Regions from separate parts of the Kitasatospora sp. NPDC015120 genome, predicted to be linked through region 1. Evidence: riboswitches for the same ligand, from Rfam matches in the RefSeq annotation. Region 1 holds a riboswitch; each other region holds the start of a gene.
What was found. Region 1 has a riboswitch for cobalamin ahead of ACF1AK_RS16615 (HoxN/HupN/NixA family nickel/cobalt transporter). Riboswitches for the same ligand answer to the same signal wherever they lie in the genome.
Positions count from the first base shown of each region.

Region 2: linked by a shared signal. The riboswitch ahead of ACF1AK_RS21690 (FecCD family ABC transporter permease) and the one ahead of ACF1AK_RS16615 (HoxN/HupN/NixA family nickel/cobalt transporter) in region 1 are both predicted to bind cobalamin.
Region 3: linked by a shared signal. The riboswitch ahead of ACF1AK_RS31015 (cobalamin biosynthesis protein) and the one ahead of ACF1AK_RS16615 (HoxN/HupN/NixA family nickel/cobalt transporter) in region 1 are both predicted to bind cobalamin.
Region 4: linked by a shared signal. The riboswitch ahead of ACF1AK_RS21545 (ribonucleoside-diphosphate reductase subunit alpha) and the one ahead of ACF1AK_RS16615 (HoxN/HupN/NixA family nickel/cobalt transporter) in region 1 are both predicted to bind cobalamin.

Region 1 is NZ_JBIBVJ010000006.1:8,861-12,058, forward strand. Features, by position in the region: gene ACF1AK_RS16605 (Fpg/Nei family DNA glycosylase) at 1-789, shown strand, start outside; gene ACF1AK_RS16610 (ArsR/SmtB family transcription factor) at 887-1,261, opposite strand; cobalamin riboswitch at 1,344-1,537, shown strand; gene ACF1AK_RS16615 (HoxN/HupN/NixA family nickel/cobalt transporter) at 1,569-2,681, shown strand; gene ACF1AK_RS16620 (M24 family metallopeptidase) at 2,762-3,198, shown strand, end outside.
Region 2 is NZ_JBIBVJ010000009.1:77,679-80,876, reverse strand. Features, by position in the region: gene sodX (nickel-type superoxide dismutase maturation protease) at 7-462, opposite strand; gene sodN (superoxide dismutase, Ni) at 659-1,054, shown strand; cobalamin riboswitch at 1,142-1,280, shown strand; gene ACF1AK_RS21690 (FecCD family ABC transporter permease) at 1,376-2,464, shown strand; gene ACF1AK_RS21685 (ABC transporter ATP-binding protein) at 2,482-3,198, shown strand, end outside.
Region 3 is NZ_JBIBVJ010000022.1:22,384-25,581, forward strand. Features, by position in the region: gene ACF1AK_RS31010 (cobyric acid synthase) at 1-1,045, opposite strand, end outside; gene ACF1AK_RS31015 (cobalamin biosynthesis protein) at 1,042-2,028, opposite strand; cobalamin riboswitch at 2,062-2,274, opposite strand; gene ACF1AK_RS31020 (alpha/beta hydrolase family protein) at 2,454-3,198, shown strand, end outside.
Region 4 is NZ_JBIBVJ010000009.1:46,087-49,284, reverse strand. Features, by position in the region: gene ACF1AK_RS21555 (glycosyltransferase family 2 protein) at 1-237, opposite strand, end outside; gene ACF1AK_RS21550 (hypothetical protein) at 530-1,627, opposite strand; cobalamin riboswitch at 1,785-1,926, shown strand; gene ACF1AK_RS21545 (ribonucleoside-diphosphate reductase subunit alpha) at 2,106-3,198, shown strand, end outside.

The sequences.
Region 1 (3,198 bases):
CACCGCGCCTTCGGCGGCCGGCCGGTCCGCGCCAGCAGCCCGCAGGGCCGCTTCGCGGACGGCGCCAAGCTGATCGACGGACGGGAGCTGGTCGCGGCCGAGGCCACCGGCAAGCACCTCTTCCTCGGCTTCGGCGAGGACGCCTGGGTGCACGTCCACCTCGGCCTGTACGGCGGCTTCACCTTCGGCGACACCGCCGACGGCCCGGTGCCGGAGCCGGTCGGCCTGGTCCGGCTGCGCCTGGAGAACGACGAGCACTACGCCGACCTGCGCGGCCCCCACACCTGCGCCCTGATCACCGACGCCGAGAAGGCCGCCGTCGCCGCCCGCCTGGGCCCGGACCCGCTGCGCGCCGACGCCGACCCGGAAGCCGCCTGGCGGCGGATGGCCGGCAGCCGTACGACGGTGGCCGCCCTGCTGATGGACCAGAAGGTGCTGGCCGGCGTCGGCAACGTCTACCGCGCCGAGGTGCTGTTCCGCCACGGCATCGACCCCCGGCTGCCCGGCCGCTCCCTGCGCCGCGCCGAGTGGGACGCCCTCTGGGCCGACCTGGTCGCCCTGATGCGCGAGGGCACCGTCGCCGGCCGCATCGACACCGTCCGCCCCGAGCACACCCCCGAGGCGATGAACCGCCCCCCGCGCGTCGACGACCACGGCGGCGAGGTCTACGTCTACCGCCGCGCCGGCCAGCCCTGCCTGGTCTGCGCCACCGGCATCCGCACCGAGGAACACGCCTCCCGCAACCTCTTCTGGTGCCCCACCTGCCAGCCGTCCCGCACGACGGCCTGATCCGGCCCCGGCTGCGCCCGTGGGCCCGGCCCGGGGCGGCCGGCCCGGGCGCAGGGAGCGCACGGGCCGCGGGGGCGCCGAGCGGCCCGCCCGGCGGTCAGCCGGCCGCTGCGGCGGGGGTGTCACCGGCGCACTGGTCGAGGAGGGGGCGCAGGGTGGCGTCCACGAGCCGGTAGCGCACGACGCGGCCCTCCTTCTCGCCGGCCACCACGCCGGCGGTGCGCAGGAGGCGCAGGGCCTGGGAGACGGCGGGGTCGCGCATGCCGGTGGCGACGGCGAGGTCGGTGACGGCGAGGGGGCCGGTGCGGTGCAGGGCGAGCAGGAGGGCGAGCCTGCCGGGGTCCGCGAGCAGGGCGAAGCGCTCGGCCCAGGAGCGGACGTGGGCGGTGTCGCCGATCGCGGCGATGGCCTCGCAGACCCGGTGGCCGTCGATGGTGCGGTGGCCCGCGCGGTCGGCCGGTACGAGATGCATGCGGCCCATTCTGGCAGGCAGGGGGTTGTGATCCTGAACACCTGCGTAGGTGCGCAGCCTTGCATGGGTCGCCCCCGGCCCCTACGGTGTTGCCCGCCGTGGTGCTCGGGAAGACCGGTGACGGACCCTCAGGGGTCCCAGTCCGGAGCGGCCCTCGCCACTGTGATCGGGGGAGAGTGTCCGTACCCAGGACGCCACTGGGCGCTTCGCGCGCCTGGGAAGGCGGGTACGGGAGCCCCGTAAGCCAGGAGACCGGCCACGGCATCTCACGACGTCATTCCACGAGGTGCTGGAGCGTGATCCCCAGATGACCCTGCCCGAAACCGCCGCCGCCGCGGCGTCGCCCGCCGCCCTGCCCGCCTTCCGCTGGCGCCGGGAGGACACCCTGCGCACCGCCGGGCTGCTGGGCGTGATCCTCGCCATGCACGTGGTGGCGTTCGGCACGCTGATCTTCCTGGTGGCGCCGGAGGAGTACGAGGTGGGCACCCAGGTCTTCGGGGTGGGCCTGGGCATCACCGCCTACACCCTCGGCATGCGCCACGCCTTCGACGCCGACCACATCGCGGTGATCGACAACACCACCCGCAAGCTGATGGCGGACGGCAAGCGCCCGGTCTCGGTGGGCTTCTGGTTCGCGCTCGGGCACTCCTCGATGGTGGTGCTGATGGCCGCGCTGGTGGCGGGCGGAGCGCAGCTGGCCAACACGCTGATGGACGACGAGTCGTCCACCCACCAGTGGCTGGGCATGGTCGGCACCTCGGCCTCCGGCGTCTTCCTGTACCTGATCGGCGCGCTCAACCTGGCGGCGCTGTTCGGCATCCTCAGGGTGTTCCGCTCGATGCGCGCCGGCCGCTTCGACGAGGCCGAGCTGGAGGCGCACCTGAACGCGCGCGGCCTGCTGGCCCGGGTGCTGAACCGGGCGACCCGCTCGATCACCCGGCCCGGGCAGATGTTCCCGGTCGGCATGGTGCTGGGCCTGGGCTTCGACACCGCGACCGAGGTCACCCTGATGGTGATGGCCGGCTCGGGCGCGGCCTCCGGCCTGCCGTGGTACGCGATCGTCTGCCTGCCGCTGCTGTTCGCGGCCGGGATGAGCCTGTTCGACACGCTGGACGGCACCTTCATGAACTTCGCCTACCAGTGGGCGTTCTCCAACCCGGTGCGGAAGGTGTACTACAACCTGACGATCACCGGGCTGTCCATCGCGGTGGCCTTCGTCATCGGCACCATCGAGCTGGTCGGCGTGCTGCACGAGAAGCTGGACCTCACCGACCCGGTGACCGGCTGGATCGCGGACATCTCGCTGGACAACGTCGGCTACGCGATCGTCGCCCTGTTCGTGGTGGTCTGGGCCGCCGCCATCGCCTACTGGCGGCTGGCCGGGGTGGAGCGGAAGTGGAGTCCGGAGCCCGCGGAGTAGCGGTCCGGGCGGGCGGCCGGGGCTGCCCGGGTGGGGGCGTTCGGCGGGCGGATCGGGGGCCGGGTTCGTAGGCTCGACGCATGGCTGATGCGTACGCGGGCCGCCGGGAGCGGTTGCGGGAGCACTGCGGTGCCTCCGGGGCCGACGCGGCGCTGATCACCCGGGCGGCGAACGTGCGGTACCTGACCGGCTGCCCGCCGTGCGGGGCGACCCTGCTGCTGACCCGGGACCGGGCGCTGCTCGCGCTGCCGGACGACCTGCCGCCGGACGACACCGGCGAGCACCTGATCGCCCCCGACGTCACCCGGCTGCCGGTGACCGCCGGTTCGGACACCGCGCTGGCCGCGGCCTCCGCCGCGGCGCGGCTGGGGGCGGCCGGGCTGGCGGTGGAGGAGCACGACCTGACGGTCACCCGGCACCGGGCGGTGGCCGGGCTGGCCGAGGGGGTGCGGCTGGTGGACGTCGGCCAGGCGGTCGAGCGGCTGCGGGTGGTCAAGGACGAGCACGAGATCGCCGA
Region 2 (3,198 bases), on a different contig from region 1:
CGGGAGTCAGCTCCGCAGGCCCTCCGGGCGGACCCAGACGCCGAACCGGCGGGCCAGCCCGGGGATCCTGGCCAGCGGGCCGGAGAGCAGCAGCCGCTCCAGGCGCCGGCCGGGCGCCAGCCAGGCCGGCCTCGGCCGCAGCCGCAGCAGCACCCGGCCGAGCACCAGCTCGTCCGGCACCGCGCCGTAGCTGCGGCTGTCGCTGTCCACCGGCCGGTTGTCGGAGAGCAGCCACCAGCCCTTCGGCCGCCGCCCGTCGGCACGTTTGACGACCAGCAGGTTCTGCTGGAACGGGTGGCGGAAGACCACCACCGCACCGGGCCGGATCCGCGCCCCGTACCGCACCAGCAACTGGTCGCCGTCGCGCAGGGTCGGCACCATCGAGTCCCCCGCCACGTCGATCAGCCCGAACGGCGCGCTGCCCGCCGGGGGCCCCTCCTCCGGTTCCGCGCTCCGTGCCACGACTCCTCCTCCCGGCCCGCGTCCCGCCGCGTCCCTCGGTCGCACACCAGTCTGCCGCACGGGGCGCCGCCCGCCGATGTCCGGATTCGCCCGGTTCCGGCTCCGCCTTTTGCCCTAGGCCCGCCGCCCGGCCGAGAAACGGCGGGGTCCGAGGGGTAATCTCGGGCGCGGGAAGACGATCTAAGGAAGGACTCCCATGCTCTCTCGTCTGTTTGCACCGCGCGCCACCGCCCACGCCCACTGCGACCTGCCCTGCGGCGTGTACGACCCGGCCCAGGCCCGCATCGAGGCCGAGTCCGTGAAGGCCACCCAGGAGAAGTACCAGGCCAACGAGGACCCGCACTTCCGCGCCCGCGCCATCATCATCAAGGAGCAGCGCGCCGAGACGGTCAAGCACCACATCTCGGTGCTGTGGAGCGACTACTTCAAGGCCCCGCACTTCGAGAAGTACCCGCAGCTCCACCAGCTCATCAACGACACCCTGAAGGCCGCCTCGGCCGCCAAGGCGTCCACCGACCCGGCCACCGGCCAGGCGCTGCTCGACCTCATCGCCGAGGTCGACAAGATCTTCTGGGAGACCAAGCAGGGCTGATCCCCGCTCCCCCCTCCTTCGAGCGCCCCCGTCCGCACGCCGGACCGGGGGCGTTCGTGTGTTCCCGCCCACACCGGGCCCGGTAAGGGTTGCCTGCCCTGAGTGCTTGTTATGCTGCCAGGGCGTCCAGAGGGGGAAGCCGGTGCGAATCCGGCGCTGACCCGCAACGGTAAACGGTGCCCCGTGCCCGTGAGCCCGATCGCCCGAGGACGCCGACCTCCCGACAACTCGCCGTGGACTGCGAGGGGATGGCGCCCCGGCACACCCGCGCCCGGGGGCGCCGCCCCGCGCCGTGCGCGGCCCGAGGCAAGGCGCGCACCAGTGAGCAGCACCGCGACCGCACCGGCCACCGCCGCGGCCCCGCCGGGCCCGCGCCGAACACCCGCCGTCCCGCTGGCCGCGGCCCTCGCCGTCGCGCTGCTGGCCTCCCTGGTCTGCGCCGTCGCCGTCGGCTCCTCCGGACTCGGCTGGGGCCAGGTCCTGCGGCTGCTGCGCGCCGGGCTGACCGGCGGGAGGCTGGAGGCCGACGAGGCCGCCGCCTACGCGATCGTCTGGGAGATCCGGCTGCCGCGCGCCGTGCTGGCCGCCGTGGTGGGCGCCGGACTCGCCGCCACCGGGGTCGCCGTTCAGGCGATGGTCCGCAACGCGCTCGCCGACCCGTTCGTGCTCGGCATCTCCTCCGGGGCCTCGGTCGGCGCCAACGCCGTGCTGATGATGGGCGCCTTCGCCTCGCTCGGCGTCTGGGCGATCTCCGTCTCCGCCTTCACCGCCGCCCTGCTCGCCATGGTGCTGGTCTATCTGACGGCCCGTACCGCCCACGGCCTGACCCCGCTGCGGCTGGTGCTCACCGGCACCGCGATGTCCTACGGCTTCTCCGCGCTGACGGCGCTGATGGTCTTCGCCGCCGCCCGCGGCGAGGCCGCCCGCTCCGCCATGATGTGGCTGCTCGGCAGCCTCGGCGGCGCCACCTGGGGTTCGGTGCCGATCGCCGCCGTCACCGTGCTGGCCGGCCTGGCCCACCTGGCCGGCGCCGCCGGGCGGCTGGACGCACTGGCCATGGGCGACGAGACGGCCGCCTCGCTCGGCGTGGACCCGGACCGGCTGCGCCGCGAACTGTTCGTGGTCACCGCCGCCGTCACCGGCACCGTGGTCGCCGTCAGCGGGGCGATCGGCTTCGTCGGACTGATGGTCCCGCACCTGGTGCGGATGCTGGTCGGCGCCGGCCACCGCAGGGTGCTGCTGGTCGCACCGCTCGCCGGGGCGCTGCTGCTGGTCTGGGTGGACATCGTCTCCCGCACCCTGCTGGCGCCCGCCGAACTGCCGGTCGGCGTGGTGACCGCGGCCGTCGGGGTGCCCTGCTTCCTGCTGCTGATGCGCCGCCGCGGCTACTCCTTCGGCGGTGGCCGGTGACCGCGCCCGCCCGCGCCCTGGACCTCGCCGTCGACGGGGTCTCGGTCGACCTGGCCGGCGTCCGGCTGGTCCACGACGTCACGCTGAACGCCGCCGCCGGCCAGGTGGTCGGCCTGATCGGCCCGAACGGCAGCGGCAAGTCCACCCTCCTGCGCTGCGTCTACCGGGCGCTGCGGCCCGCCGCCGGCGCCGTCCTGGTCGGCGGCGACGACCTGCACGCGCTCGCACCGCGCGAGTCCGCCCGGCGGGTGGCGGCGCTGCCGCAGGAGCACTCCGCCGAGTTCGACTTCACCGTGGCCGAGGTGGTCGGCATGGGCCGGCTGCCGCACCGGCGCGGCGCCCTGGCCGGGCCGTCGGCCGGGGACGGGGAGCTCTGCACCGGGGCGCTGCGCCGGGTCGGCGCCGCCCACCTGGCCGGCCGGGGCTTCCTGAGCCTGTCCGGCGGCGAGAAGCAGCGGGTGCTGATCGCCCGCGCGCTGGTCCAGGAACCCCGGCTGCTGGTCCTCGACGAACCCACCAACCACCTGGACATCGCCCACCAGTTGGAGGTGCTGGCGCTGGTCCGGGAGGCCGGGCCGACGGTGCTCACCGCGCTGCACGACCTCAACCTGGCCGCCGGGCACTGCGATCTGCTCCACGTGCTCGTGGAGGGCCGGATCGTCGCCTCCGGGCCGCCCGCCGAGGTGCTCGGACCCGACCTGCTGGCCGAGGTGTTCAAGGTCCGCGCGACGCCC
Region 3 (3,198 bases), on a different contig from region 1:
CGATCGAGTGCGCCAGCATCTGGTAGCCGCCGCAGACGCCGAGCAGCGGCTGCCCGGCCGCCGCCCGTGCCCTCAGCACCGGCTCCAGGCCGCGTTCGCGCAGCCAGGCGAGGTCCGCGACGGTGGCCCGGGTTCCGGGCAGCACGACGAGGTCGGCGTCGGCCAGCTCCTCCGGGCGGGTGGCCCAGCGGACCAGCACGCCGGGCTCCTGGGCGAGCGCGTCCAGGTCGGTGAAGTTGGACAGCCGGGGGAAGCGCAGCACGGCCACCCGCAGCACGTCCGCGCCGAGCGGGCCGCGCGCGGCGGTCCGGTCGACGACGGTGGACAGGTCGAGCGAGTCCTCGGCGTCCAGCCACAGGTCCGCCAGCATCGGCAGGGTGCCCAGCACCGGACGGCCGGTCAGCCCGCGCAGCATCTCCAGGCCCGGGGCGAGCAGCCGCGCGTCGCCGCGGAACTTGTTGACGAACCAGCCCGCCACATGCCGCTGGTCCTCGGCCGACAGCAGGGCCAGGGTCCCGTACATCGCCGCGAACACCCCGCCGCGGTCGATGTCGCCGACCACCACGACCGGCAGTCCGGCGGCGGTGGCCAGGCCCATGTTGGCGATGTCGCGGTCGCGCAGGTTGATCTCGGCGGGCGATCCCGCGCCCTCGCAGACCACCACGTCGAAGCGCCGGCGCAGGTCCGCCAGGCACTCCAGGGCGCGTTCCAGCAGCACCGGCTTGCGCTCGCGGTAGTCCAGCGCGCCGACCTCGGCGACCGGCCGGCCCAGCAGCACCACCTGGCTGCGGCCGTCGGCCCCGGGCTTGAGCAGCACCGGGTTCATCGCCGCCTCCGGCTCCACCCGGGCCGCCTGCGCCTGCATCGCCTGCGCGCGGCCGATCTCGGCGCCGTCGGCGGTGACGAAGGAGTTCAGCGACATGTTCTGCGCCTTGAACGGCGCGACGGCGACACCCTGCCGGGCCAGCCAGCGGCAGATGCCCGCGGTGACCACGCTCTTGCCGGCGTCCGAGGTCGTCCCGGCGACCAGCAGCGCCTTGCTCATGCCCCACTCCTCCGCATCCCGCCCAGGGCCGCCCGGAGCAGCAGGTGCCCGGCGACCGTCGTACCCAGCGCCAGCGCGCTCACCCGCCGGGAGAGCACACAGGCCCGTTCGATGTCGTCCACCCCGACCGGCCGCAGCTCCCCGCCCAGCACGGGGCGGTGCTCCACCCGTTCGCCGTAGCGCAGCGTCCCGCCGAGGCGCACGCCCACCGCGCCGGCGAACGCCGACTCGGCCTGCCCGGCGTTCGGGCTGGGGTGCGCCGAGCCGTCGCGCCGCCAGACCCGCCAGGCGGTGCGCGGTTCGGGGGCGGCGGCCACCGTGAGCAGCGCGGTCAGCCGCGCGCCGGGCCAGCCCGCCACGTCGTCCAGCCGCGCCGAGGCCCAGCCGAACCGGGCGTAGCGGGGCGAGCGGTGACCGACCATCGCGTCCAGGGTGTTCACCGCGCGGAACGCCAGCAGGCCGGGGGTGCCCGCGAGGCCGCCCCAGAGCAGGGCGTTGACCACGGCGTCGGCGGTGTTCTCGGCCACCGACTCGACGACCGCGCGGGCCAGCTGCTGCTCGTCCAGCGCGCTCGGATCGCGTCCGCACAGGTGCGGCAGCCGCTCCCGGGCCGCCGTCAGGTCACCGGCCGCCAGCGAACGGCCGATGGTGCGGGCCTCCCGGGTCAGCGAGGTGCCGCCGAGCACCGTCCAGGTCGCGGCGGCGGCGAGGGCGGCCCGGGCGGGCGGGCGGCGGGCCAGCAGCCGGTCGGCGGCGAGGGCGCCGGCCGCGACGGTGCCCACGGCCAGGGCGGTGAAGGCGGTTCCGGCGGCGCGGTGGTCGCGCCAGAGCAGGCGTTCCAGCCGGGCGGCGGCGGTGCCGAAGCCGGCCACCGGGTGGCCGCGGCGCGGGTCGGCGAACCGGGCGTCGGCCAGGTACCCGGCCACCGCGCCGGCGCCGAAGGCGGCGGCCCGGGTCAACGGGCGCACGGCAGGGCGCAGCATCGCGTGCGTGTCCTCACTCAGGGTCCGCGCCCTGGATCGACGAACCGGGGGCGAGAGTCTCCTGGCTTCCGGGTCGAACGCACCTCCCGGGCCTTCCAGCGGCTTCTGACGGCCCGCCGTGGCGTGTTCCGGTCGTGCTCCCCGGTGACAGTGGCGGGACCGCGCCGGACTCGCACCGGCTTCCTCTGCATGCCTCCGTATTGGCTGAAGGATCCCATCACGGGCCCGAACCGGGAGTCAACCGAGGTCGTCGGGGGTGTTGGTCACACGCCGGGCCGTCCCGCCGCGCCGCTGTGACTTTCCTCCCGGAACTACCCGTACGGCCGTGTCCTGCTGGCCTCCCTGCGCCCGCGCGAGTGGACTGAGGGTGGGTCGGGGCGGCGAGACCGGACACCGAGCCAGACACCGAGCACCGGGGAGCGAGTATGCGTTGGGGAATCGCGGCCACCGTGGCGGCCGCCGCCGTCGGCACCGGGGCCGCCGTCCTGGTGATCGGCCGCCGGGCGTCCGAGCGGATGGTCCGCCCGGCCGGGGCCGCCCGCGTGCGGACCGGCCCGGTGCGCGTCCAGGCCCTCGGCGCGGGGCGGGTCACCTTCACCCGCACGCCGGTGAGCGAGCGCCCCGGCCGCTGGGCCGTCGAGTGGGGCGAGGACGGCCATGCGGTCGTCGAGGAGGTCCTGCACCGTGACGAGAAGGGGGTCACCCGCCGGCTGGTGCGCGCCGACCGGGGCACCCTCGCCCCCGGCACCGAGGTCCGCTTCACCCCCCGCGTCCACCTCGGCGACCCGGGCCGGGCGCTCGGGCTGCCGTTCGCCGAGACCGCCGTCGAGGGCGAGCTCGGCGCGATGCCCGCCTGGCGGCTGGGCGGCAAGCGGGGCACCTGGGTGGTCCTGGTGCACGGGCCGGACGCCGACCGGGCCCAGACCCTGCCCGTCCTCCCCGAGCTGCAGCGCCTCGGCCTGCCCGCCCTGGTCGTCACCTACCGCGGCGACGCCGGCGCCCCCGCCTCCCCGGACGGCCTCGGCCACTTCGGCGAGACCGAGTGGCGGGACGTCGAGGCGGCGGTGCGCACCGCCCTGGACGCCGGCGCGGGCCGGGTCGTGCTCCACGGCTGGTCGCTCGGCGCCACGATGGCCCTGCACACCGCCGCCCGCTCGGACCTCGCCCCCG
Region 4 (3,198 bases), on a different contig from region 1:
GATCGGCTCGCCGCAGACCGGCAGGAAGACGTCCACCGTCGGGTACTCGGCGGGGCTCCACTGCCGCACCAGCCGGCGGTGCTCCTTGACGTCGAAGTTGGGCGTGAAGCTGTTCACCCGCAGCGACACCACGTAGTAGACGACCGTGAAGAACAGGAACGGCACGCAGAGCCAGAACCACGACCCGAGGGAGTACAGCTCGGCCTGACTGACCACCAGGCACCCGAAGCTCACCATCGAACAGAGGGTCAGCACCCACTGGTGGCGGATGGTGTAGCTGTACTTCTCCTGCGAAGTGGGCGGCGCCGGCAGCAGCATCGCGGGGACGGGCTCGCCCGTTCCGCGCCGGCGCCCCGCCGCTCTGCGCCGTCTGCTGGTCGCATTGACGGCAGCGCTCACCGCGCGGTACCTCCTGCTCGCTGATTCCCCGTCGGGGCGGCCACGGGGGGACGCATCCCTCCCCCGAGGGCGGTCATCCTATCCGACCGCCCCGGGCGCCCTTCGCGGGCCGTCCCGTCCCCGCCGGGGGTCAGCCGGTGTGGGATCCCCGGGCCAGCAGGACGTCCTTCGTACGCTCCGCCAGCGCGCCGGCGGCGGCCGTGGCGAGCTGGTCGCTCTGGTCCGTCCCCTGCTTCAGCGAACCGGCCACCGTGAAGTAGCCGAAGCGGCCGATCGACGCGTGGGTCTCGGTGCAGCCGGACTTGTCGGTCACGCAGAACACCGGGACGCCGGTGCCGGACAGACCCTGGATCAGTCCCGCGTGGCGGCCGATCGCCCGCTCCGCACCCGCCTTGTTGTCGAAGACCGCGACCCCGACCGTGACGGCGCTCTCGCCGCTGACGTACGTCGCGCGGACCAGCGAGCGGCAGGTGTCGTCGCCGAGCGCCAGGCCGAGTCCGCCGGTGGTCGCCTTGGAGCAGGGGGCGGTGGAACCGGTCACCTGGCGGGTCCACACCTTGCCGTCGACGGTCCGGGTCTGATCGGGGAACAGCGTCGCCGCGTCGACCGGCAGCTTGTCGGTGGCGGCGTCGGAGATCACCGCCACCGCCTGCTCGGTGGGCGTGGCGGTGGCGGACGGGGTACCGGCGGTGGTCCCGCTCGCGGCCGGCTTCGGGCCGTCACCCTTGTCCCGGCCGTTGATCCACACCCCGGCCCCGACGATGCCGCCGACCAGCACGGCGGCGACGACCACCGCGCCGATCCACAGCCGCTTGCGGCGGCGCGACTCGTCGGCGTGCCGGTCCGCCATGGCGTTCCAGTCCGGCTCGGCCGGGGCCGGCTGCGGCGGCTGGGCGCCCTGCTGCGGCCAGCCGGCGAACGGGGGCGCGGGCTGCGGTCCCGGCGGCGGTCCGGCCTGCGGCCCCGGCGGGGGGCCCTGCGGGGGCCCCGGCTGCGGGTACGGCACCGCGCCGGACGGCACATGCGGCGCCACCGGCGGCTGGGCCTGCGGCGGCACCCCCGCCCCCGGCTGCACGTACGGCGTCGCAGGCGGCCCGAACCCGCCGGGCGGCGGCACCGGCGGCTGCCCCGGCTGCGGCACCTGACCCGGCGCGCCAGGCTGCTGACCCTGCCCCGGCGGCACGGCCCTACCGGCCCAGTCCCCCGGAGCGCCCGTTCCCTCGCTCATGTGCCGAGATCGTAGGGCATGCACCCGACGGGGGACCGTCCCGGTGACCAATCCGTTTCGCAACGGACCCCGCCGCGGGCACCCCGCGGCCCCGCCCCGGTACCACCGGTCATCGGAGCAACACGCCACGCTGCACAACATGTGGTGTCGCATCCAGCGAGCACCACTAGATGTATGCTCATCCCTGCTGTCGACGCAGGGGAACCCGGTGCGAGTCCGGGACTGCCCCGCAGCGGTGTGCGGCCGCCTCCCGAGGTGCGCCGCGAGTCCGAGTACCTGCCGACGGCGTGCCGACGCCTCCCCGCAGGGGCCATGGCACCAGCACCACCTTCCGGGCCTCGCGGGCGGGCCGGGGACGACACGCGCGCGACGCCTCCGGGCCGCGCGGCGGTCTCCCCTGCCCCGAACGGTCCGGCCCGAGCCACCCCCGTCGCCGCCGCCAGGAGAGAGCGCCTTGACCACCGCTGCCTCAGCCACCCTGCCCGCCCAGGGTTCCAGCTCCGCCCCCGCCGACCCGACGGTCTCCGACCCCGGCGGTGCGCTCCTGCGCCTCCTGACCGACCGCAGCGCCGACCTCCCCCAGGCCGACCCCGGCCATGTCGCCGCCGCCGCGCTCCGCGGCCGCCACGCCGGCTCGGACTTCGCCGAGCTGCGCGGGCTGGCCGTCGACGCCGCCGCGTCGATGATCGCCGAGGACCCGCAGTACTCCAAGCTCGCGGCCCGCCTGCTCGCGCTGGAGATCGTGGACGAGGCGGCGAGCCAGGGCGTGGTCTCGTTCTCCACCTCGATCGCGGTCGGCCACGCCGAGGGCCTGATCGGCGACACCACCGCCGCCTTCGTCGCCAAGCACACCGCCGCCCTGGACGCCCTGGTCGACCCCCGGGGCGACGACCGCTTCGAGTACTTCGGCCTGCGCACCGTGCAGTCCCGCTACCTGCTGCGCCACCCGATCACCCGCAAGGTCGTCGAGACCCCGCAGTACTTCCTGCTCCGCGTCGCCTGCGGCCTGGCGGTCGGCGACACCGAGCAGTCGGTCGCCGAGGTCGCCGAGCTGTACCGCCTGATGAGCCGGCTGGAGTACCTGACCTCCTCGCCGACCCTCTTCAACTCCGGTACCCGCCACCCCCAGATGTCCAGCTGCTACCTGCTGGACTCCCCGCTGGACAACCTGGACTCGATCTACTCGCGCTACGCGCAGATCGCCCGCCTGTCCAAGCACGCCGGCGGCATCGGCCTGTCCTACTCCCGGATCCGCTCGCGCGGCTCGCTGATCCGCGGCACCAACGGCAAGTCCAACGGCATCGTGCCGTTCCTGCGCACCCTCGACTCCTCGGTCGCCGCCGTCAACCAGGGCGGCCGCCGCAAGGGCGCGGCCTGCGTCTACCTGGAGACCTGGCATGCCGACATCGAGGAGTTCCTGGAGCTGCGCGACAACACCGGTGAGGAGGCGCGCCGCACCCACAACCTCAACCTGGCGCACTGGATCCCGGACGAGTTCATGCGCCGGGTCAACGCCAACGCCGACTGGTCGCTGTTCTCCCCCGCCGACGTCCCCGAGCTGGTCGACCTGT